Regions from separate parts of the Bacillus sp. SRL543 genome, predicted to be linked through region 4. Evidence: riboswitches for the same ligand, from Rfam matches in the RefSeq annotation. Region 4 holds a riboswitch; each other region holds the start of a gene.
The links. A riboswitch is a leader RNA that binds a small molecule or an ion and turns the genes downstream of it on or off. The one in region 4 is predicted to bind S-adenosylmethionine.
Positions count from the first base shown of each region.

Region 1: it holds a riboswitch for S-adenosylmethionine, as region 4 does, so the genes downstream of both, metK (methionine adenosyltransferase) here and AC4E8B_RS21150 (methionine ABC transporter ATP-binding protein) in region 4, are expected to answer to the same signal.
Region 2: it holds a riboswitch for S-adenosylmethionine, as region 4 does, so the genes downstream of both, AC4E8B_RS13145 (peptide ABC transporter substrate-binding protein) here and AC4E8B_RS21150 (methionine ABC transporter ATP-binding protein) in region 4, are expected to answer to the same signal.
Region 3: it holds a riboswitch for S-adenosylmethionine, as region 4 does, so the genes downstream of both, AC4E8B_RS10905 (LLM class flavin-dependent oxidoreductase) here and AC4E8B_RS21150 (methionine ABC transporter ATP-binding protein) in region 4, are expected to answer to the same signal.

Region 1 is NZ_OZ481794.1:3,846,311-3,851,678, reverse strand. Features, by position in the region: gene qoxB (cytochrome aa3 quinol oxidase subunit I) at 1-261, opposite strand, end outside; gene qoxA (cytochrome aa3 quinol oxidase subunit II) at 303-1,250, opposite strand; gene AC4E8B_RS19600 (thiol-disulfide oxidoreductase DCC family protein) at 1,615-1,983, shown strand; SAM riboswitch class I at 2,088-2,266, shown strand; gene metK (methionine adenosyltransferase) at 2,698-3,897, shown strand; gene asnB (asparagine synthase (glutamine-hydrolyzing)) at 4,230-5,368, shown strand, end outside.
Region 2 is NZ_OZ481794.1:2,599,886-2,605,253, forward strand. Features, by position in the region: gene AC4E8B_RS13130 (TetR/AcrR family transcriptional regulator) at 1-658, opposite strand, end outside; gene AC4E8B_RS13135 (DUF2187 family protein) at 862-1,038, shown strand; gene AC4E8B_RS13140 (hypothetical protein) at 1,210-1,365, shown strand; gene AC4E8B_RS13145 (peptide ABC transporter substrate-binding protein) at 1,458-3,080, opposite strand; SAM riboswitch class I at 3,260-3,359, opposite strand; SAM riboswitch class I at 3,435-3,537, opposite strand; gene AC4E8B_RS13150 (DUF3231 family protein) at 3,740-4,753, shown strand; gene AC4E8B_RS13155 (DUF6254 family protein) at 5,066-5,191, shown strand.
Region 3 is NZ_OZ481794.1:2,167,202-2,172,569, forward strand. Features, by position in the region: gene AC4E8B_RS10900 (helicase C-terminal domain-containing protein) at 1-2,084, shown strand, start outside; SAM riboswitch class I at 2,186-2,292, shown strand; gene AC4E8B_RS10905 (LLM class flavin-dependent oxidoreductase) at 2,374-3,420, shown strand; gene AC4E8B_RS10910 (ATP-grasp domain-containing protein) at 3,435-4,400, shown strand; gene AC4E8B_RS10915 (YczE/YyaS/YitT family protein) at 4,521-5,135, opposite strand.
Region 4 is NZ_OZ481794.1:4,133,338-4,138,705, forward strand. Features, by position in the region: gene AC4E8B_RS21135 (M20 family metallopeptidase) at 1-76, opposite strand, end outside; gene AC4E8B_RS21140 (MetQ/NlpA family ABC transporter substrate-binding protein) at 115-945, opposite strand; gene AC4E8B_RS21145 (methionine ABC transporter permease) at 962-1,612, opposite strand; gene AC4E8B_RS21150 (methionine ABC transporter ATP-binding protein) at 1,602-2,633, opposite strand; SAM riboswitch class I at 2,871-2,973, opposite strand; SAM riboswitch class I at 3,102-3,201, opposite strand; gene AC4E8B_RS21155 (PAS domain S-box protein) at 3,530-4,951, shown strand; partial or broken gene AC4E8B_RS21160 (protoglobin family protein) at 5,193-5,368, shown strand, end outside.

The DNA.
Region 1 (5,368 bases), 290 kb from region 4:
ATTATCAGGCACAGCCAGCTGGGCGCGCATCATGATGGCATCTGCGCCGCCCCGGAAAAGCATGAGCAGGGCAGAAATCAGGTACATGATCCCAATCCGTTTATGATCGACTGTTGTCAGCCATTCTCTCCACAGATAGCCCCATTTTTTGAAATAGGTCAAGCCTGCGATGATGGCAATAACCGTTAAACCTATAGCAACCATTGACGCATAGATAACAGGGCTGGGATGCGGAATGGCAAAACGTTCAAAGAATTCCATAGGATTTTAAACTCCTTTCTAGGGTAGCGGTTCTGTTCTTATTAATGGCCTTCATGTTCTGAGTGGCCATTGCTGCCAGATCCGTCCTCTTCCATATCCATATGTTCATGATCTGAGTCAGCATCATCACTGTCAGAGCTGGAACCATGGTTATGGCCGCCATGCTCGCCTTCAGGAGCAGGCATGAATTCAAGATGTGTTCCGGTATAGGTGGACTGTCCAAGATGACCCGGTTCAAGCAGTTCATCGAATTTTTCTTCAGTAAGCGGCTCAGCCGTCTTTTTGACGTCAGCCACCCATTGGTCAAACTCTTCCTGCGGCATGGCTGTTACATTGAATGTATTTTCAGCAAAGCCTTTTCCGTTGAAGTTGGCATTGCGCCCCATATATTCGCCGGGTTCATCTGCGCCCAGATGCAGCGTATTGACCATGTCAGCCATGGCATATTTTTGTCCGCCAAGCTGCGGGATCCAAAAGCTTGTGATCGGTCCGTATGAATAGAGCTTAAATTCAAGCGGGCGGTCAGTCGGTACATATAGATAGTTGACTGTTTCGATATCTTCTTCAGGATAGCTGAAATGCCATTTCCAGTTGGAAGATGATGCGTATACGACTAAAGGCTCTTTGTCGCCATATCCTGTCGGTGCTGATTCCACTTTATAGTTGCTCTGAGTGGATACGACTGAAAGGAAGATGACGATCAGGACAGGGATTCCGACGCAGACCGCTTCGACGAGCAGGTTTCCTTTAATATGCGGCGGTTCATAATCCTTGCTTTGCTTCGAAGAGCGGTATTTATAGAGCATGTAAGCAAGCATGGCAAAAACCACAAGGACGATGACAGACATGATTGCCGTTGACAGAATAATGTCTTTTGCCTGGACGGCAGCCTGAGGACCTTTGGGATCCAGCACCATCAGCGGCTCACAGCCTGATAGAATAGTAATGATTGTAAATATTCCTAAAAGCAAAGAATATTTCTTTTTCATGGATAAGCCCCTTTCTCACTGGCTGAAAGTTTAATAACATAAAAATAGTGTATATGTTACATAGTTCACAATCTGTTATCATCATAAGCAATTTTATAGGGTAATTCAATAGAATGTGAAAGGTGTCACAAATTGTTCAAGAAGATAGAAATTCTTTCCGAACTTTGCGGCATATTATTTGCACAACACAAATTCAAGGGGGTGCTTAAAGCGGTGAACGCTGCTGGAGATAAAGAGGGAAGGCATTATATTCATTGAAACATATATTATATAGATATAAGTTTATCGTGCTTTAAGAATGATTGAAAGGTATGGTAAAATTTAATAAGATGAACGACTACAGGCGGGAGATGGTAATGTGAAAATGATTGCCCTTTACGACAATACTTGCCAGCTTTGCCAAATGACGAAGAAATCTTTCGGGAAGCTTGACCTGCTTCATCGGGTAGAGTGGGTTTCATTGCAAAAATATGAACAGGAACATGGAGAGCTTCAATTCAGCAGCAGGGAGCTGAGGAAAGAGCTTCATATTATAACACCTGAAAAAAAGGTCCTGAAGGGTTTCTATGCAGTCAGAAGGCTGCTGCTGCTGTTCCCCCTTACCTTCGTTTTAGGGCTCTGTATGCATCTTCCTTTGGCATCTGCTGCCGGGGTTCCGGCATACAGGTGGATTGCACGGAACAGGCATAAACTGCTTAGGAAGAAATGCAAGGATGGCAGCTGTTCCCTCTGAGTCATTTCCATATATGAGACAATATAAAATTGTTCTTGCTATAGTGGAGAAAATGATTGACGCCACTACATCTGTACGTTATGATTTTACCTTGAACGGATACTCTCTTATCCCGAGCTGGTGGAGGGACAGGCCCGATGAAACCCAGCAACCTGCTAATGATGCTTTTTGAAAACGGATATATGCTGAAAAGAGCATAACGGTTCAAATTACAGCCAGCGATGGCCTGTTTTTAGCAAAGGTGCTAACCTGACGCAAGGAAGAATTCCTTGAACGATAAGAGTGAAAGGCGCGAATCATTTTGCTTTCAACCTTTTCACTTTGGGAAGGTTTTTTATTTTGCATTTTGAGGGAAGTCTTTTAATTGCATATTATGGAAGTTTTTGCATAAAGCTGATTTACAAGGGCTATGCATTTAACAGGATAAAATCATACAATCTGATTGTGCCTGGCTTATATATAATGCCTTTGACCGGTTCTCTGCATCAGCGGCGGCCTGCTCTTTCAGCACTTGTCTGAAGGCTTGCGGTCCCGGGGGACAGGACCAGCCGGTTATGCAGATTGTGAAGCAATGCATACGCGAGAGCGGGATAAAAACTCCATGTTTATTCAATACTACTTAGGGAATGAGTACCGTATCAATCCGAGGGGAAGAATAAGGTGTAGCGCCGGATAAGAACCTCACTCTATTCTTATAAATAAGGAGGAAATCAGATGTCAAATAAACGCCGTTTGTTTACTTCTGAATCAGTTACTGAAGGTCATCCGGATAAAATCTGTGACCAGATTTCTGATGCTATTTTAGACGCTATCTTAGCAAAAGACGCAAATGCCCGCGTTGCTGCTGAAACATCTGTTACAACAGGACTAGTGCTTGTTGCAGGTGAAATTACAACATCTACATATGTTGATATTCCAAAGCTTGTCCGTGAAACAATCAAGGAGATCGGCTATACCCGTGCTAAATATGGCTTTGATTCCGAAACTTGTGCCGTACTGACATCCATTGATGAGCAGTCAGCTGACATTGCAATGGGTGTTGACCAGGCGCTTGAAGCACGCGAAGGACAAATGTCGGATGAAGAAATCGAAGCAATCGGCGCAGGAGACCAGGGCCTTATGTTCGGCTTTGCCTGCAACGAAACGAAAGAGCTTATGCCTCTTCCGATTTCCCTGGCACATAAACTGTCGCGCCGCCTGACAGAAGTACGCAAAGAAGAGATTCTTCCTTACCTCCGTCCGGACGGCAAGACACAGGTGACTGTTGAGTATGATGAGAACGACAAGCCTGTGCGCATCGATACCATCGTCATCTCTACACAGCATCATCCAGAAATCAGCCTGGAGCAAATCCAGCGCAACCTGAAAGAACATGTCATCAATCCGGTCGTTCCAAAAGAACTGATCGATGAAAATACTAAATACTTCATCAACCCTACAGGCCGTTTTGTTATCGGCGGACCTCAAGGCGATGCAGGTTTGACTGGCCGCAAAATCATTGTTGATACTTACGGCGGATATGCGCGCCACGGCGGAGGCGCATTCTCCGGCAAAGATCCTACAAAGGTTGACCGTTCAGCAGCTTATGCAGCCCGCTATGTAGCGAAGAATATCGTCGCTGCCGGTCTTGCTGATAAGGTTGAAGTCCAGCTTGCCTACGCAATCGGCGTAGCGCAGCCGGTTTCCATTTCAGTAGATACCTTCGGAACAGGGACTGTAAGCGAAGATACGCTTGTCGATCTTGTCCGGGATAACTTTGATCTTCGCCCGGCAGGCATCATCAATATGCTGAACCTGCGCCGCCCAATCTATAAGCAGACTGCAGCTTACGGACATTTCGGCCGTACAGATGTTGACCTTCCATGGGAGCGCACAGATAAAGCAGACTCATTGAGCCAGCAGGCTGGGAAATAAATATGATATGAACATAAAAAAGCGGGAGTGCTGAAATAGGCAGCTCCCGCTTTTTTTCTATTCCGTCTAATGTGACAGAAGCGTTTAACGGCCTGCTGATATGTTAATAATTCAGGTAAATGCCTAATTTTTCCCGGACCCATTTTTCATGTTGATAGTGCCATTTTTTTGTGTTTAGTGGTAGTATTAGAGAGTATGTTTTTTGGGAAAACAATGTGTTTTATTGTAAATTATGGCTGGCCGGTCAAAGACTGCGCTGGCATGAATGCCTTCCGCTGGCTGTTTTTAGACGGAATGGGATTGTGACTAAATTGAAGAAGGTGAACTACATAATGTGCGGTTTTATCGGCTGTGTCCATGAAAATGCGCAAGTTCTGAACGATGCGCAAAAACAGCAGTTTGAAAATATGAATAATATCATTACCCACAGGGGACCTGATGATGCAGGTTACTATCATGATGAGCATATTCAGTTCGGCTTCCGCCGCCTGAGCATCATTGACATCGAATGCGGCCATCAGCCTCTTACCTATGAAAATGAAAGATACTGGATCATTTTTAACGGAGAAGTCTACAATTATGTGGAGCTCCGGGAAGAGCTTTTAAAAGAAGGCCTGACATTTGAGACGCATTCTGATACAGAAGTAATCATTGCGCTCTACAGCCACCTGAAGGAAAAAGCGGTGGAGAAGCTCCGCGGGATGTTTTCATTTGTCATCTGGGATAAGCAGGAGCAGTCCTTATACGGTGCCAGGGATCCTTTTGGCATCAAGCCTTTCTTCTACCTTGATAATGACGGGAAAACATTCTTTGCTTCTGAAAAGAAAAGCATCCTGATGGCGCTGGAAAACGACGTCCTCAATTATGAGTCCCTCCAGCACTATTTGACATACCAGTTCGTTCCGGAGCCGGAAACCATGTCTGCAGGCATCCACAAGCTTGAGCCTGGCCATTATTTTACAAAGAAAATCGGTTCTCCTATGGATATCAAGCGCTATTGGAAAGCATCCTTCCAGCCTGTCCGGAAGTCTGAGCCGGAATTTGTGAAAGAAATCAAGGATGTTCTGTTCGACTCTGTTAAAATGCATATGCGAAGCGATGTGCCGGTCGGTTCATTCCTGTCAGGCGGCATTGATTCTTCCATTATTGCATCCATTGCAAAAGAATATCATCCGAATATCAAAACTTTTTCTGTCGGTTTCGAGCGGAATGGCTTCAGTGAAATTGATGTGGCTAAAGAAACGGCGGATAAGCTCGGCCTTGAAAACATCAGCTATGTGATCTCGCCGCAGGAGTATATGGATGAACTGCCACGGATTATGTGGCATATGGATGATCCGCTGGCAGATCCGGCCTGTGTGCCTTTATACTTCGTTGCCCGTGAAGCGCGCAAGCATGTAACAGTGGTCCTTTCAGGGGAAGGTGCGGATGAGCTGTTCGGCGGCTATAATATCTACCGTGAGCCCCAGTC
Region 2 (5,368 bases), 1.5 Mb from region 4:
AAAGCATATCTTCATCATTCATCTTATCATTCCGTCTAATCGCCACAGGGGGAAAAATCATCCGGCAAATGATGCGGGCTGCTTCCATTGTGTTGACCGGCGAAGAACTCTGAATTTTTTTATGAGGCCCGTTTTCTGCCAAAACAAGGGCCGACCAGGCAGCTGTATCAAGATCTATATCATCCCAGGTTAACCCTTTTTGCCTGGCCAGTTCTAATCCGCGCACAATCTGCATATGTATATTTCTCCGAGCCTCCTGCAAAACAGCGGCCAGTTCTGAATCCTTGGGCAGAAGTTCGGGCAGCACCCGGTGAATGCCAACCTCTTCCAGTCTCTTATAATGCTCATCCAGCAGACGGGCCAGGATCAGCACCTGGTCTCCATTGAGCCAGTCGGGCTCCGGAATCGTCAAGAAGTCGATTTTATCCTGCAGCAGTTCCATGAGCAGCTGGCGTTTATCAGAAAAATAGCGGTAAAAGGTGCCTGTGGCCACATCTGCGGCGGCTGCTATTTCTTTTGCTGTTGTCATTTCGTAGCCTTTTTCTATAAATAACCGCTTTCCGCTTTCCAGCAGAGCCTTCCGTTTCTGAAGCGCTCTTTCCTGCTTGGGCAGGGATGGGAATTCCCCAGAAAACGGGGCGGTATTTTTTTCTGCCATAAACCTCACCTCCAGATTCATCATATCATATAAAAAACATAGCAGAGATACTGAAATCCTGACGCACAAAAAACATGAACTTTAGTTCAGCTTATTGTTTGACAGGTGTTTCCTATGGTGCAATAATGAATTTAATTTCACTATGATAGTCCTTACGTCTTATTTTTACTGGTTTGAAAATTTAACGATAAGGAGTCGCGATTATGGCAAAAGAGGGAGACACAATCAAGTTTAAAAGGCATGATCTTTCCATTACCGGAACGGTCGTAAAAGTCAAAGAAGAAAGCGTTCTTGTCCAGATCAGCGATGAGGATGCACTGCTTTTGAAAATAGATACACCAATTACGGTCGTGTCGCATAAAAATTACAAGATTGTTTGAAACTGAGATATGTATAATGGCGGCTGACAGCATTAATAGAAGAAAGCTGCGGAGTTTATTTACTTTTGTTTGAAAAACACGCAGGATTTCAGCTATAAAGATAGAATTGAATTATATGTTTATTGATTCAGCCGTTCTATCAAAAATTTAAAAACCTGGGAGGATACTGGCATGGAAATCAGCAAAGATTCAAAGAAATTAGCGGTAGATTCACCTGTTTTGCTAAAGGGCATTGTTAAGGCTATTTACAATGATACCGTTCATATCCAGATCGGCGGCAAAATCATTGCTCTGCCAGCTTCCAATATGCCCGCCGCTTCTTCTTAAACTGCAGGCTTCAAAAGGCTGTTTTTTATTGAAAGTCTTGCATTCTTTAAAACTTCAAAAGGAGCCGGGGTTCCGGCTCCTTTTGCATCAGATCATTCAGAAACTTTTTCGGCATAGCGGAAATCAGGATTATTAAGGGGGCTGAACCGGATTCCCTTAATATTTTCTTTCACGGCCGCATTTTGAGATGAAAAGTAGATTGGGATGATTGGCATTTCATCCATCAGGACAGCTTCAGCCTGATGCAGCAGTTCAAAACGCTTTGCTTCGTCCTGCTCTGTCAGCGACTGGTCGAGCAGCTCATCAAATTCAGGGTTGGACCAGTTTGTAAAGTTGCTGGAACTGCCTGAGCTGTACAGATCCAGTACAGGGTACGGATCCAGGAAGTCCCCTACCCAGCCCATGCGTGCAGCCTGGAAGTTTTTCTGCTTAAAAGTATCAATGAATGTTTTCCATTCCTGATTCTCCAGCTTCACTTCAACACCGAGGTTAACTTTGAACATTTCCTGCAGTGCCTCGGCAATATTCTTGTGGTTCCCTTCTGAATTATATTTCAGAGTGACCGCAGGAAGATCCTTCCAGCTCTCTTCCTTCATACCCTCTGCAAGCAATGCTTTTGCTTTTTCCGCATCAAAAGTATAGTAAGGGTCTTCCTCATCACGGAAGTCTTTGCCTGTGGGACCTTCCACACCATACCCCACATAACCGTAGGCAGGCTCTTCCCCGCCTTTGGAAATGTTTTTCGTTATGGCCTCACGATCGATTGCCATGCTGAATGCTTTTCGGATTTTGCTGTTATTAAAAGGCTCTTGATCAACATTGAATGTATAGGTATAAACACTGAATTGCGGTGAGTTTACAAACTCCCTGCCATCCTTTTCCATATCTATCGCGTCGGCGGGAAGATTCTTGATCATGTCGATATCGCCTGATTTATACATCTGATACTCAGTGTTGGCATCAGCTACCATCTTAAAGTTAACAGTATCCATCGTAATTTCTTTGCTGTTCCAGTAATTGCTGCTTTTGTTAAGGGTAAGGATATTATTGTGTTCCCAATCCCCTAGTGTATAAGCACCATTCGTGACAATTGTTTCCGGGCCTGCCGCCCAGTTTTCGTCAGCTTCCACTGCCTTCTGGTTCACCGGCATAAAGCCCTGGCCCATCAGGACCTTAGGGAAGAACTTAATAGGCGTGTTCAATTCCACCTTTAATGTTTGCTCGTCCACTGCAGTGATTCCCACATCTTCAGCATCCCCGTTTTCCCTATTGTATTCTTCTGCACCTCTTATGTAAAAAAAGCTGGAAGGATCATAGGCACCTGTTTCAGGATTAAGGACACGCTTCCATGCAAACTCAAAATCCTTTGCTGTCAGCGGGTCGCCATTGGACCATTTCTGGCCGTCCCTGATTGTGAAAGTATAGGTTTTTCCGTCCTCTGACACATCGACTTTGCTGGCCGCCCCTTCTACTGCATTTCCATCTTTATCATAGCGGTACAAGCCTTCATAAAGATTATCGATGACCCAAAAAGAAGTTGTATCAGATGCAAAGGCAGGATCAAGGGTATACGGCTCCCCTCCAAGATTGGCATTCAACACTTGTGCAACGTCTTTTCCACCGGATGCCGGCACTGCTTCATCATTGCTGCAACCTGTCAGCGCCGCCAGGGCGAACACCAGGATAACCAGCGGGAAACTAAATAATTTCTTCATGGTTTCATTCCTCCACTACTTATTTTTTGTTTAACACTTTAAACTGATTTATCTTATTAAAAAAGTAAGAATTATAATTGCAATATCCCCGCCCTTTTTGCTTATTCCGAAAATACCCTTTAACTCATTAACTCACTAAAAAACCTCCCGGCAAAGATAAGCTGAGAGGTGTTGTACCCGGCTTATCTTTCCGGTATATCCGGCGGAATTGGCACAGTGTTCACAGAACCTGCTGCCGAGGCTTCATCGGGCCAGTCCCTCCGCCTCTCTGGATAAGAATATAGGTATTAGCTGGCTGAATAAAAAAATCCCCTTCTGCAGATAGAAGAGGACAGTATGTATAAACAGGCTCCCTTCTTATCTGCCAGGCATCTGCCTGATGGAATTGGCACAGTGTTCAATTGAACCCGCTGCCGAGACTTCTTCGGGCCATCCCCTCCGTCTCTCTTGATAAGATATTATAGGTATATAATTTTTCCGGTCCACTAAGAATAACCAATTTAGAAAATTTCGTCAACAGCAACGAGAAAAGTCTAACTTTTCTATCTTTTTGGGCGAATTGGAAATGCACCGGCATAAGGTAGCTTTTCAGGTGTCTGACTAATAATCTTATTAGCAATTGCAAACACTACCAGCATACTGATTGAAGGAGTCTTCCTATGGAAAAGCAAACACCTCTTACATCGGCAGAAATCGCGATGCTCTGGACTACTTATATGAATGACAGCATGTCAAAATGTGTTCTTGGCTATATGAAATCACATGCTGCAGAGGATGAAATAAAGGCTGCTCTGCAGTATGCCCTCGATTTATCCACCAGCCATCTGGAATATCTGATCCCTTTATTCAAAGAGGAAAAAATGGCTGTTCCGGACGGCTTCAGCAGCGGGGATGTCAACTCTGATGCTCCACAGCTGTTTTCAGACACTTTTTGCCTTGCTTATATCAACCATATGGCAAAAGCGGGAATGCTGGCATACAGCGGTATGCTCTCTATGAGTGCGAGAAGCGATATCCGGAATTTCTTTACTGAGGGCCTGGCCGAAACAGCCTTGCTTTATAATAAAACAACGAGCCTGATGCTCGAAAAAGGGATTTACATAAGAGCTCCTTACATCTCTTATCCGCATGAAACGGATTATGTGGATACCAAGAAATACTTAAGCGGGCTGAACCCCTTCGGGACCAAAAGACCTTTGAATGCCGTGGAAATTTCCCATCTGACCCTGAATATCCAGACCAATTCAATCGGACTGCAAATATCAGCTGCATTTGCTCAAACTGCTCAATTGAAGGAAGTCCAGGAATTTATGCTGAGAGGCAAAGAGATTTCCCAAAAGCACGTCGGCATTTTTTCAAAATTGCTTTTGGAAAGCAATATACAAGCTGTCGGTTCACCGAATATCGCCGTGTATGATACAACTGCACAGGTGTTTTCCGATAAGATGATGATGTTCCATATGGCCCTTTTGAGTGCTTCCGGATCAGGAAATTACGCGACTGCGGGAGTTGCCAGCCAGCGAACCGATGTGGCTGCAAGCTATGAGCGGCTGTCAGTTGAAATTGCCATTTTCGCCAAAAGCGGTGCAGACATTATGATCAAGCACGGCTGGCTCGAGCAGCCTCCAGGAACAACAGACCGTGATGCACTGTCCAAAAAAGGAACGCCTTGACCCTGCTATATGAGCGAGGTTTTGTGGTTCTGGGGTTTTGTGTTTCGGTCCAGTGAGCATAAAGCAATTTATTGCATAAATCGGTACCCTTTGTGTTTGTGATACTCCCTAGGGACAGATTCTTCCTATATTTAATTAATATGAGTACAAATTCAAAATTGACTTAAAGATTCCGAATACCCCGCAGATTGACATCACCCAACAACCTTAAAATTTCCTTAAACCAAAAGGAGCAATTGGGAGAAAGTTTTCAGACTGAAAAAAGGCCAGCTGGCAAATCTAAAAGAGATACCACAATAAGGAGGTCTTCTCATGACCCAGTCTAAAAAGCAGGAAGAAAGACAGTGGCGCCAGAGAAAAGAAACACAGCATCCTCATGGAAAAGTGAAATCGTTTGACCAGCTGGCCGATCAGGCCGGAAAAGGCGGACGATCCTGATTGAATGGGTCCAGGACAATGTCTTGGGCCTTTTTTTTGATATGTGAAGATGCGAGTTGCTAATATATTGGCAAAGTTGCTAATATAAATTGAAAGTTGCTAATAAATGAAAAAAGCTGCTAATAAACAGAAAAAGCTGCTAAAAACAAAAAAACACCAGGTCCGACATGCGCTTTT
Region 3 (5,368 bases), 2.0 Mb from region 4:
AGGGCCGCTGTGACGGGATTATTAATGAAGATGGGGACTTGGTCATAGATGAAATCAAGTCGACGGCAAAGGATTTGTCAGCAATTAATAAAGATACCCATCCTGTGCACTGGGCCCAGGCAAGATGTTATGCCTATATGCTTGCAAAAGAGCGCGGGCTTGAGAGAATCACCGTTCAGCTTACCTATTTGCAGATCCACACGGAAGAAAAAAAGCGCTTCAGGAAGGTGGAGACCATCACCTTTCTCGAAGGTTATGTAAAAGAGCTGATTGCAGACTTCTATCCTTATGCACGGCTCATGCTCCATCATAGGGAAAAGAGGGACAATAGCATTAAAGCCCTCCCTTTTCCCTTTGCAGAATACAGGAAGGGCCAGCGGCAGCTTGCAAAAGCCGTGTACAAATCGATTCTGGACGCAAAGGATTTGTTTGCCCAGGCGCCGACCGGGACAGGAAAGACTATTTCAACAGCTTTTCCCGCCATCAAGGCGATGGGAGAGGGGCTGCTGTCCAGGCTGGTGTATCTTACGGCCAAAACAATTACAAGGCAGGCCGCCGAAGAAGCTTTTTCATTGATGCAGCAAAAAGGCCTTCATATGCATATAGTGACTATAACGGCCAAGGACAAGATATGCTTTCAGGAGCAGGCAGTCTGTCAGAGGGAACATTGTCCGTTCGCTGACGGTTTTTATGACCGCCTCAATGAAGCTGTCCTTGATATCTTCTCCCATGAATCCATTATCGACCGGACTGTTATTGAAAAATATGCCATGAAGCACACAGTTTGCCCGTTTGAATTTTCCCTGGAGCTTGCGTATGCGGCAGACGCGGTCATTTGCGACTACAATTACATTTTTGATCCCCGGGTATCCCTGAAAAGGCTTCATACAGAAGGCAAGAAAAAAACTGCCCTTCTGATTGATGAGGCGCATAATCTGGTGGACCGGGCGAGGGATATGTTTTCGGCGGAGCTGGGGAAGCAGAATTTCCTTCAGCTGAAAAGGGCTTACAAAAACACAGCCCCGCAGCTGTATTCCGCAGCAAAAAGGATGAACGATGTTTTCATCATTTTCAATAAAGAATTGAAGGAGAGCAGCCATCGTATCCATAAAGAGCTGCCGGAAAGTCTCCTCGAACAGCTTGAGGAATTCGCCTCTTGCGCAGAAAAGGAGCTGATAAGCGGCCCGGGGAGCGAGGGGCAGGAGCTGCTGCTTGATACCTATTTTTCTGTACAGGCTTTCCTGAGGATATCGAGACTGGCAGATGAGCGTTTTGTCATTTATACAGAAAAGTCAGGAAAAGATGTTGTACTCAAGCTGTTTTGTTTAGATCCCTCCGATCTTGTCCAAAAAATGGGCAAGGGATTCCGCAGCAAACTCTTTTTTTCGGCTACCTTCCAGCCCTTCGATTACTTTAAGAGCATGCTCGGCTGGAATGAGGATCATTATTCCCTGTCACTTCCTTCCCCTTTCCCAAAAGAAAATGCAGAAGTCCTTGCTTTGCCGCTTAGCACGAGATATAAGGACAGAAGCGCAACAGGGGCAGCTTTAGCCAGGTCGGTGGAAAAGCTGGCAGCTGAACGGCCCGGGAATTACTTAATCTTTTTTCCCTCATATCAATATATGAGGGAAATCCATGAGCAAATGAAAGGTACCTCCTCTTTGAAGATGATGGTCCAGGAGCAGGGGATGGCAGAGGAAGAAAGAGAAGAGTTTCTGTCTTCCTTCCATGAAAATCCTGCTGAAAGCCTTCTTGGGTTCGCTGTGCTGGGCGGAATTTTCTCGGAAGGGATCAATTTGAAGGGAAGCAGGCTTGGCGGGGTCATCATTGTTGGTGTGGGGCTTCCGCAGCTGAGCCTTGAGCGTAATCTGATCAAAGATTATTTTCAATCTGAAGGAAAGAACGGCTATGATTATGCGTATACTTTTCCGGGAGCCAATAAAGCAGCCCAGGCTGGCGGTCGCCTCATCCGTTCTGAGGAAGACACAGGAACCATCCTGCTGATTGATGACCGTTTTCTTCAAAGACGATATGAAAAATTGCTTCCAGCAGAATGGTTTCCGCTAAAAAGGCTCACGCGATAAATAAGGCGAGCAGGCAAAAAAACATTTTTTAAAATAGTTAGACTAGTCAGTTGACAGAAAGCCGACCTTTGTTGTAGGATTACTATGAAATCAATTGAATATTCTTATCGAGAGTGGTGGAGGGACTGGCCCTGTGATACCCGGCAGCCGCTGACTTAGTCAGAATGGTGCTAAATCCAGCAAAGCGCAATGCTTTGGCAGATAAGATAGAGGCATACCAAACTTCTTCTTATCGGGGAAGTTTTTTTTATTGCTGACAACAAGGTGCAAGTGAGAGGAGAAGAGACAGATGAAATACGGATTTTGGCTGCCGATCTTTGGCGGCTGGCTGCGCAATGTAGAAGATGAGAATATGCCCCCGACCTTCAGCTATGCGAAAGAAGTCATCCAGGCAGCAGAGAAGTGGGGATATGATACCACATTAATAGCAGAACTTTACTTGAATGATATAAAAGGCCCGGAGCAGGATTCGCTTGAAGCATGGTCTACAGCGGCCGCTCTTGCTGCGGTCACTGAGAAAATAGAAATCATGACGGCTGTCCGCCCCGGCTTCCATAATCCTGCCGTGACGGCAAAGATGGCGAGCAACATCGACCATATCAGCAATGGCCGCTTCACCTTGAACGTTGTATCGGCATGGTGGGAGGAAGAGTCGCGCCAGTACGCTGGCATTTTCACTGAACATGATGAGCGGTATGATCGGACAGAAGAGTTCGTCAAGGTAATGAAAGGTTTATGGGAAGAAGAGACCTTCAATTTTGACGGCAAATATTATTCTATTAAAAATGCCCATTTGTCCCCTAAACCAGTGCAAAGGCCGAATCCGATCCTATATGCAGGCGGGGAGAGCCCGCGCGGCAAGGAAACGATTGTCAATCACTGCGACGCCTATGTGATGCACGGCGGCACAGTTGAGGAAGTCAAAACCAAAATTGACGACATGAAAGCACGCAGGCAAGAAAGCGGGAACGAGCCGTTTAAATCATTTGGCATGGCAGCCTACATCGTATGCCGTGACACAGAAGAAGAAGCGCAGGAAGAGCTCGCCCGCATCACCAATGTAAAAGAATCAAGCGGCTATGCCGGCTATAATGATTTTGTCGGCAAATCACAGCTCGAGCAGCAGGTAAAACTCTACGATTATTCCGTTTCCAACCGCGGCCTCAGGCCAAATCTGATTGGCACGCCTGAACAGATTGCAGAACAGATTATTGCCTATGAAGAGGCCGGCGTCGATCTGCTGCTTCTTCAGTTCTCTCCACAGCTGGAGGAAATGCAGAGATTCTCGGAAAAAGTCATGCCTCTGGTGGAAGCCAAAAGGAAAATCTTAAAGTAAAAGAGGGAGAACATATGAGCAAAATACACATCATACACGAAAACAGCGAGTGGACTGCACATTTGACCAAAAGACTGGAAGAGCTGGAGCTTCCATACGAGGAATGGTTTTTAAATGAAGGGATTGTTGATCTTACCGGTGTGCCTCCGGAAGGTATTTTCTACAGCAGGATGAGCGCATCTTCCCACACAAGGGGGAACCGCTTTGCGCCGGAGCTGACGGAATCTGTTCTGTCATGGCTTGAGCAGCATGGCCGCACAGTCTTCAATGGCAGCCGTGCTTTAAGGCTCGAGGTCAGCAAAGTCAATCAGTATACAGCACTGAATGCTGCCGGCATCAGCACTCCTAAGACAATAGCAGCAGTCGGAAAAAATCAGATTCTTGAAGCCGCTGTAAAGCTTGACTGTGCTCCGTTCATCACGAAGCATAATCGCGCAGGCAAAGGGCTTGGCGTTCAGCTGTTCCATTCGCTGGATGCATTAAGGGAATATGTCGAAGGGCCGAATTTTGAAGAGCCTGTCGATGGCATCACACTGATCCAGGAATATATTGAATCGCCAGAATCATATATTACCAGATGTGAGTTCGTGGGCGGAAAATTCGTCTATGCCGTCCAGGTGGATACATCAGAAGGCTTTGAACTTTGCCCGGCCGATGCCTGCCAAATTGGCGATCTGTTCTGCCCGGTTGGCGAAGAGGTGGAAGAGAAACCAAAGTTTAAGATCATTGAAGGCTTCAACGACCCTATTATTAAAAAATACGAAAGCTTCCTCAAGGAAAATGGCATTCAAATCGCCGGCATTGAATTCATTAAAAATGCCAATGGGGATATTTATACGTACGATGTCAACACAAACACAAACTATAATTCTGACGCAGAGGCAAAAGCAGGAAAATACGGCATGCTTGAAGCCGCCAAATTCCTAGGTGCCGAGCTAGAAAAAGAACAGGAGAAGGCAAGGGAATACAGCAGAGTGTGATAAATATAGAAGAAGGCCGCTCATTGGGAGCGGCCTTTTTTGATAGTGTGACTTCAATTCCGGATGAATGGAGCAAATATAATTTGTTAAAAAACTGTATGATAGTTCAATCCATTTATTTTACACAGCAGCCTTTTTAAACCCATTTGCCATTATGGTTTCCAGTTTAGGATGGAAATACTGAACCACAAGGCCGAGTGTCAGTGTGACCAGGATGGTTCCAGGGCCGATCGCTCCATGGAAAAGAAACGCAAGAATCAGGGCAAAACCTTCACTGACAATACGTGAAATCCTTAAAGACAGGCCAAACCTTGTGTGGACGGCGACCATCAAGGTATCCATCGGGCTTGGCGGGAATTTTGCCTGAAGGTAGACGGCGATTCCCAGCCCCATCGTGAGGATGCCTGAGAGCAAGGTGCAGGACTGGGTTAGCAGCATATCCGGAGAAAAGTTTCTGAACACTGCCAGCAGCCAGAAATCAATTAAAGCACCAATGATCAAAATGGTTCCTGCAGCCAGTATTTCCGGCTTTTTCTTCAGTAATATGGAATTGATGATAATCAGAGCGATTCCATTTATAAATACACAAGTCCCCACAGTCAGCCCAAAAAGATTTGACTCGCCAACCGCCAATGCATCCCATGCAGAAGCACCGAGGGCAGATTTGATAATAAGCGCCACACCCATTGTGAGGACAAGCAGCCCTGCAGCAAAAAATAAGATTCTTTCCTTCATTATGTTCTCCTTCTTATCAGGCTGTTACACCTTTGATCCCTGTTTTTAGCCGCATGAGAGAAAGCGGATTCACGCGGAAGATACATTGTACCATCATCATTTGCCATAAGAAAAGCTAATTTTTTCACAAAACAATATTTGCTTCAAATTTGAAGAATGTTTTCAAGTAGGTTAAAATATGGTATAGTATTTAACATTCGTTCACTATTAATTAACGAATCTTTTACAAAAAC
Region 4 (5,368 bases):
AAAGCTCCCTTCCCGATTCCACACTTTGATTGATTCTTTCCTTTAATTCGGTTACAGATTTAGCGGGTGCTGCCATAATGATCTCCTCCTATTAGCGGTGCCATGCACCAGTTTTTATTCTCCAATTTCACTGAGCGGAACGAATGTCGGGATGGTGCTGCCTTTATATTCTTTTTCAATGAACTCGGCTACATCGTCTTCCTGGTAAAGTTCTCCGAGGCGCTTCAATGTTTCATTGTCTTTGTCTTCAGTTCTAACGGCAATGATGTTGATATATGGTGTTGCTGTTGCATTTTCATGGAAGATGGAATCTTTAACAGGATTGAAGCCGGCATCCACAGCGATTCCATTATTAATGATGGAAGCCGCAACATCTGGAAGGACACGCGGTGTCTGGCCTGCCACTACAGGGACGATTTCCAGGTTCTTTGGATTATCAACGATTTTGTCGATGCTGCCATTTCCGTCAAAGTCTTCAGGCAGTGTGATCAGGCCGGCTTCCTGCAGAAGCAGGAAGGATCTTCCCATATTGGTTGCTTCGTTCGGCACGGCGATTTTTCCGCCTTCAGGGATATCTTTTACATCTTTATACTTTTCAGAGTAGATTCCCATAGGTGCAATAACGGTTGTCGCGATTGGCGAAAGGTCCAGATCATGTTCCTTTTTAAAAGCGTTGAAATAAGAAATAGTCTGGAAGGCATTCGCATCAAGCTCTCCCTCTGCAAGGGCGATGTTTGGCTGGACATAATCCGAGAAGCGGACGATTTCCACCTTGATTCCTTCTTTTTCAGCTTTCTTGGCTACGAAATCCCAGATGCGGTTGTCTGACCCGCTGACACCGATTTTCACTTCTTTTTCTTTTTCCTTGCCGCTTGTTGATGATGAACAGGCTGCGCTGAAAACCGCCAGCGCCAGAATGATTGCCGTTAATAATAATTTTTTCATGGATGTTTCCTCCTAGTTATCGTCTTCTGATTCTTTTAGATAAAATATTGCCGAAGCTCTGCAGCCCCTGGACCATGATGACCAGGATGGCGACTGTGATGATCATGACCGTTGTGTCGAAGCGCTGATAGCCGTAAGTAATGGCCAAATCGCCAAGACCGCCGCCGCCGACAGCCCCTGCCATGGCGGATGCGCCGACAAGTCCGACGGTCGCGATGGTCAGTGCGAGGACCAGTGAACTGAGCGCTTCCGGTACGAGAAATTTAAAGATGATCTGCCCGGGTGTCGCCCCCATCGCTTCCGCTGCCTCTATGACACCCGGGTCAACTTCGAGGAGCGAGTTCTCAATCAATCTTGCAATATACGGGCCGGCATAGAATACGAGCGGTACGACAGCCGCTGCCGTCCCGATTGAGGTTCCTACCAGCAGCCGCGTCACCGGAATGATTGCAACCATCAGGATGATGAATGGGACCGAGCGGAATATATTGATGATTCCATTCAATACGTTGAAAATGGGCAGATTCTCCAGCAGATGGCCTTTTCTCGTGATGACCAGCAGGATTCCGAGCGGCAATCCCAGGATGGTGGAAAAAAGGAGCGAGAAGGCCACCATTTGAATGGTTTCAATAAGTGCTTCTATGATTTGCGTGTGATCAACTAGCATGTGCTTTCACTTCCTTGATTGAGACTTTTTCCTGATGAATGTACATAAGGGCGCGCTGCACTTCCTGGTCGGTTCCCTGGAATTCGACAACAAGGTTCCCAAACGGGATGCCTTGAAGCTCGGTTATATTTCCGAACAGCACGTTTATATCAATATCGAATTTCTTGGCAAGCTTGGAGAGCAGCGGCTGGCCGGCTGACTGGCCGACAAAATTGATCCGGAAAATTCTTTCCTTGCCATTGTTTCTTTCTACAAGCTGCTTGACGGAATCCGGGATTGAATCATTCATGACAGAACTGACAAAGTTCTGGGCTGTCTGTGTTTTTGGTGCCGAGAATACATCGAACACCGAGCCTTCCTCAATGATTTTTCCTGCCTCGATCACCGCCACCCTGTCGCAGATTTCCCTGATGACCGTCATTTCATGGGTAATGATCAGGATGGTGATATTGTATTCCGCATTGATTTTTTTCAATAGCTGCAAAATGCTGCTTGTTGTCTGCGGATCAAGGGCCGAGGTCGCTTCATCGCACAGCAGGATTGAAGGCTGTGTAGCAAGTGCTCTTGCAATCCCGACTCTCTGCTTTTGGCCGCCTGAAAGCTGATCAGGATAATTATCAGCTTTATCGGCAAGTCCCACGAACTCAAGAAGTTCAGCTACCCGTTTGCGTACCTGCTCTTTAGGGAGCTTTGCCAGGGTAAGCGGCATGGCTACATTGGCAAACACCGTCTTCGAGTTCAGCAGATTGAAGTGCTGAAAAACCATGCCGATATTGCGCTTTACCTCTCTTACCTCTTTTGGCGAAAGCGATGTAAGATCATGGCCATCGACGATCACCTTGCCTGAGGTCGGCCTTTCGAGCAGATTCACACAGCGGATCAGCGAGCTTTTCCCCGCTCCGCTGAAGCCGATTACACCAAAGATTTCTCCTTTGTCGATTGCAAGATCTATCCCATTCAGTGCTGCAACCTGCTGGCCTCCGCTTTCATACACTTTCTTGAGATCCTGGAATTCTATCATGTTTGTTTCTCCCTCCGTATCAAATAAGAAATGCGCAAGCGCCTTGGTCACCCCCGACAAGCACAAGACAGGCCTCCCGGAAAGGCGTTCTTTGCCTTTTTGGGAGGAGTGGCTTGTGACCTCGAGGGGGTAGGCGCTGGAGCTAGACAGTAATCAAAGTTGAAAAAATATACTTTCTTAACATTAAAAAACCCTCTCCTGAGAACAGAAGAGGGCATGCATCATCAGCATTGTCTCTTCTTATCTCCCAGGCTCACACCTGCTGGAATTGGCACAGTACTCATAAGAGTCCGCTGCCGAGGCTTCATAGGGCCAGTCCCTCTGCCTCTCTGGATAAGAAATTATGGTTTTCCTATATAATTAATTGGATTTAATACAATAGCTATGCAGCACCCCGCACTTTTATTCCTGAAAAACAAGAAAGCCCTCTTCAAGAAGAAGAGGGCAGAATAATAAGCGTCAGTCCTCTTCTTATCTTTCAGGCAATCTGCCTGCTGGAATTGGCACGGTTCATCAGTCCGCTGCCGAGGTGTCATAGGGCCAGTCCCTCTACCTCTCTGGATAAGAAGCTATCGTATTAAGTTTGTTTGCTTAATTAATTGTTTTTTACTTTACACGCGTTTCAAAGTTCTGTCAAACCCTTTTTTCAGATATGTGGTTAAAAATTTTTATCCACAAATCCTGAAAGCCCTTACTTACTTTTTTGGATTTTCGGAAAAAATGTCCTCCTCCCGCTGTGGATAAAGCAGGTTTTCCACATTTTCCTATCCAGTTATCAACATTTCCCCCAGTCTCCATACAAGAAGAGGGAGTTTACTCCTATATTTCTGCCAGCTTGTCTAATGTATAATAGTGGAAAAGAGCAAAATGAACTGCATTCCGGGAGGGAGAACGGTTTGATTGCAACAAACAGAGACTATCAATCTGAATTATTTGTGGACAAAGTTGAAGCAAAAAATCTCGAACTGGCTCTGAAGCATTCGGCAGACCTGATTTCACGGCATACGAAAGAGGGCATTTTCTTATATGTGTCCCCATCCTGCAGCACCCTTTTGGGCTACACGCAGGAAGAGCTTTACAAAGACTGCATTCTTGCCTACTGCCACCCCGAAGACAAAGATATCCTCACAAAAGAATTCCGCGGGCTATCCCCGGGCAGCAGCTCACGTATTTCGTTCCGGTTCCGCCGCAAGGAAGGCGACTATATCTGGCTTGAGACCAGTATCAGCACACTCGGCGACAGCCAGGAAGCCATGTGCATTTCCAGGGATATGACCGAACGTGTCAATATGGAAGAGGAAAACATGGAAACACAGGAAAAATACCGCTTCCTGGTCGAATACAGCCGGGATACTATTGGCATGACAACCGAGAAAGGTATATGGACCTATATGAATGATGAAGGCAAGAAAGTGTTTGGCTTCACTTCAAGCAAGGAAATCATCGGCGCCTCTTTGTATGACTATATATCAGCTTCTGACCATGGCTATTTGAAGGATTTTTACCAGGCGAACCAGACCGTCAGCTTTGAATTGAACCTCATCAGGAGTGACGGGAACACCCGAAAGGCCGCCATCCAGCTGATTCCCACTGTTTTTAAGAACCGAAAACTGTTCCAGATCATCATCAAGGACGTGACCGGCCAGAAAAAGACCGAAGAAAAGCTCCATAATGCAGAAAAGCTCTCTGTCGTCGGGCAGCTTGCCGCAGGAATCGCCCATGAAATCAGAAACCCGCTTACCGCAATCAAAGGCTTTACCCAGCTTCTTACTGAGCGGAAAACAGAAAAATATGCGGATGTCATCCTTTCCGAGCTCGAACGGATAGAAGAAATCGTCAATGATCTCCTTGTTCTCGCCAAGCCAGTCGTGACAGAGGTTCAGGAAACCAATCTGGTCAATATCGTTAAAAGCGTCGTCACCCTTTTAAACACACAGGCGCTCATTTATAACATCATGATCGATGTGAAATACTCCCTATCTGAAATCAGTGTCCGCTGTGAGATTGATAAAATCAAGCAGGTGCTCATCAATGTTATCAAAAATTCGATTGAAGCCATGCCCCATGGCGGAAAGATCAGCATTGAAGTCAGGCATGACAACAGCTTTGCGATGATCAGCGTGAAGGATGAAGGGATCGGCATCCCCGAAGAAAGGCTGCCGAAGCTCGGTGAACCGTTCTACAGTACGAAGGAAAAGGGGACTGGCCTCGGGCTTATGATCTGCAACCGGATCATCAAAAGCCACGGAGGCAACATATATATTACAAGCAAAGAAAATGAAGGGACCATCGTTAAGCTGCTGATCCCCGTCGTCTGATTAAAGCTTCCGGCATGCCTGCCGGGGGCTTTTTGCTTATATTCACTGGAAAACTTGGCTCCAAACTGCAGGTCCCTTCTTAAAAATCTATGGCACTTCATTGAAACCTATGTAAAAACTCCTGCTAAGCAGCCGATATAAACTAGGATAATAGATATATAAAATGGGAGTGTTTCAAGTGATCTTTACGAAAACAGCAAAACCGAAATCGTTTGATCTTGACAGCATGATTCAAAGAGAAATGGAATATGTCATACTGGATGCCGATTTTGACGAAGATTTAAAGATGCAGCTTCAATTAATGGGATTAACAGCCGATGACCTTGCCATCCTGAGGGGGATCCGCCCTATGATGGAAAAGCATATTGCAGATATATACTCCGAGGGAATGAAATTTAATCATGAAGAGGTTCGAAA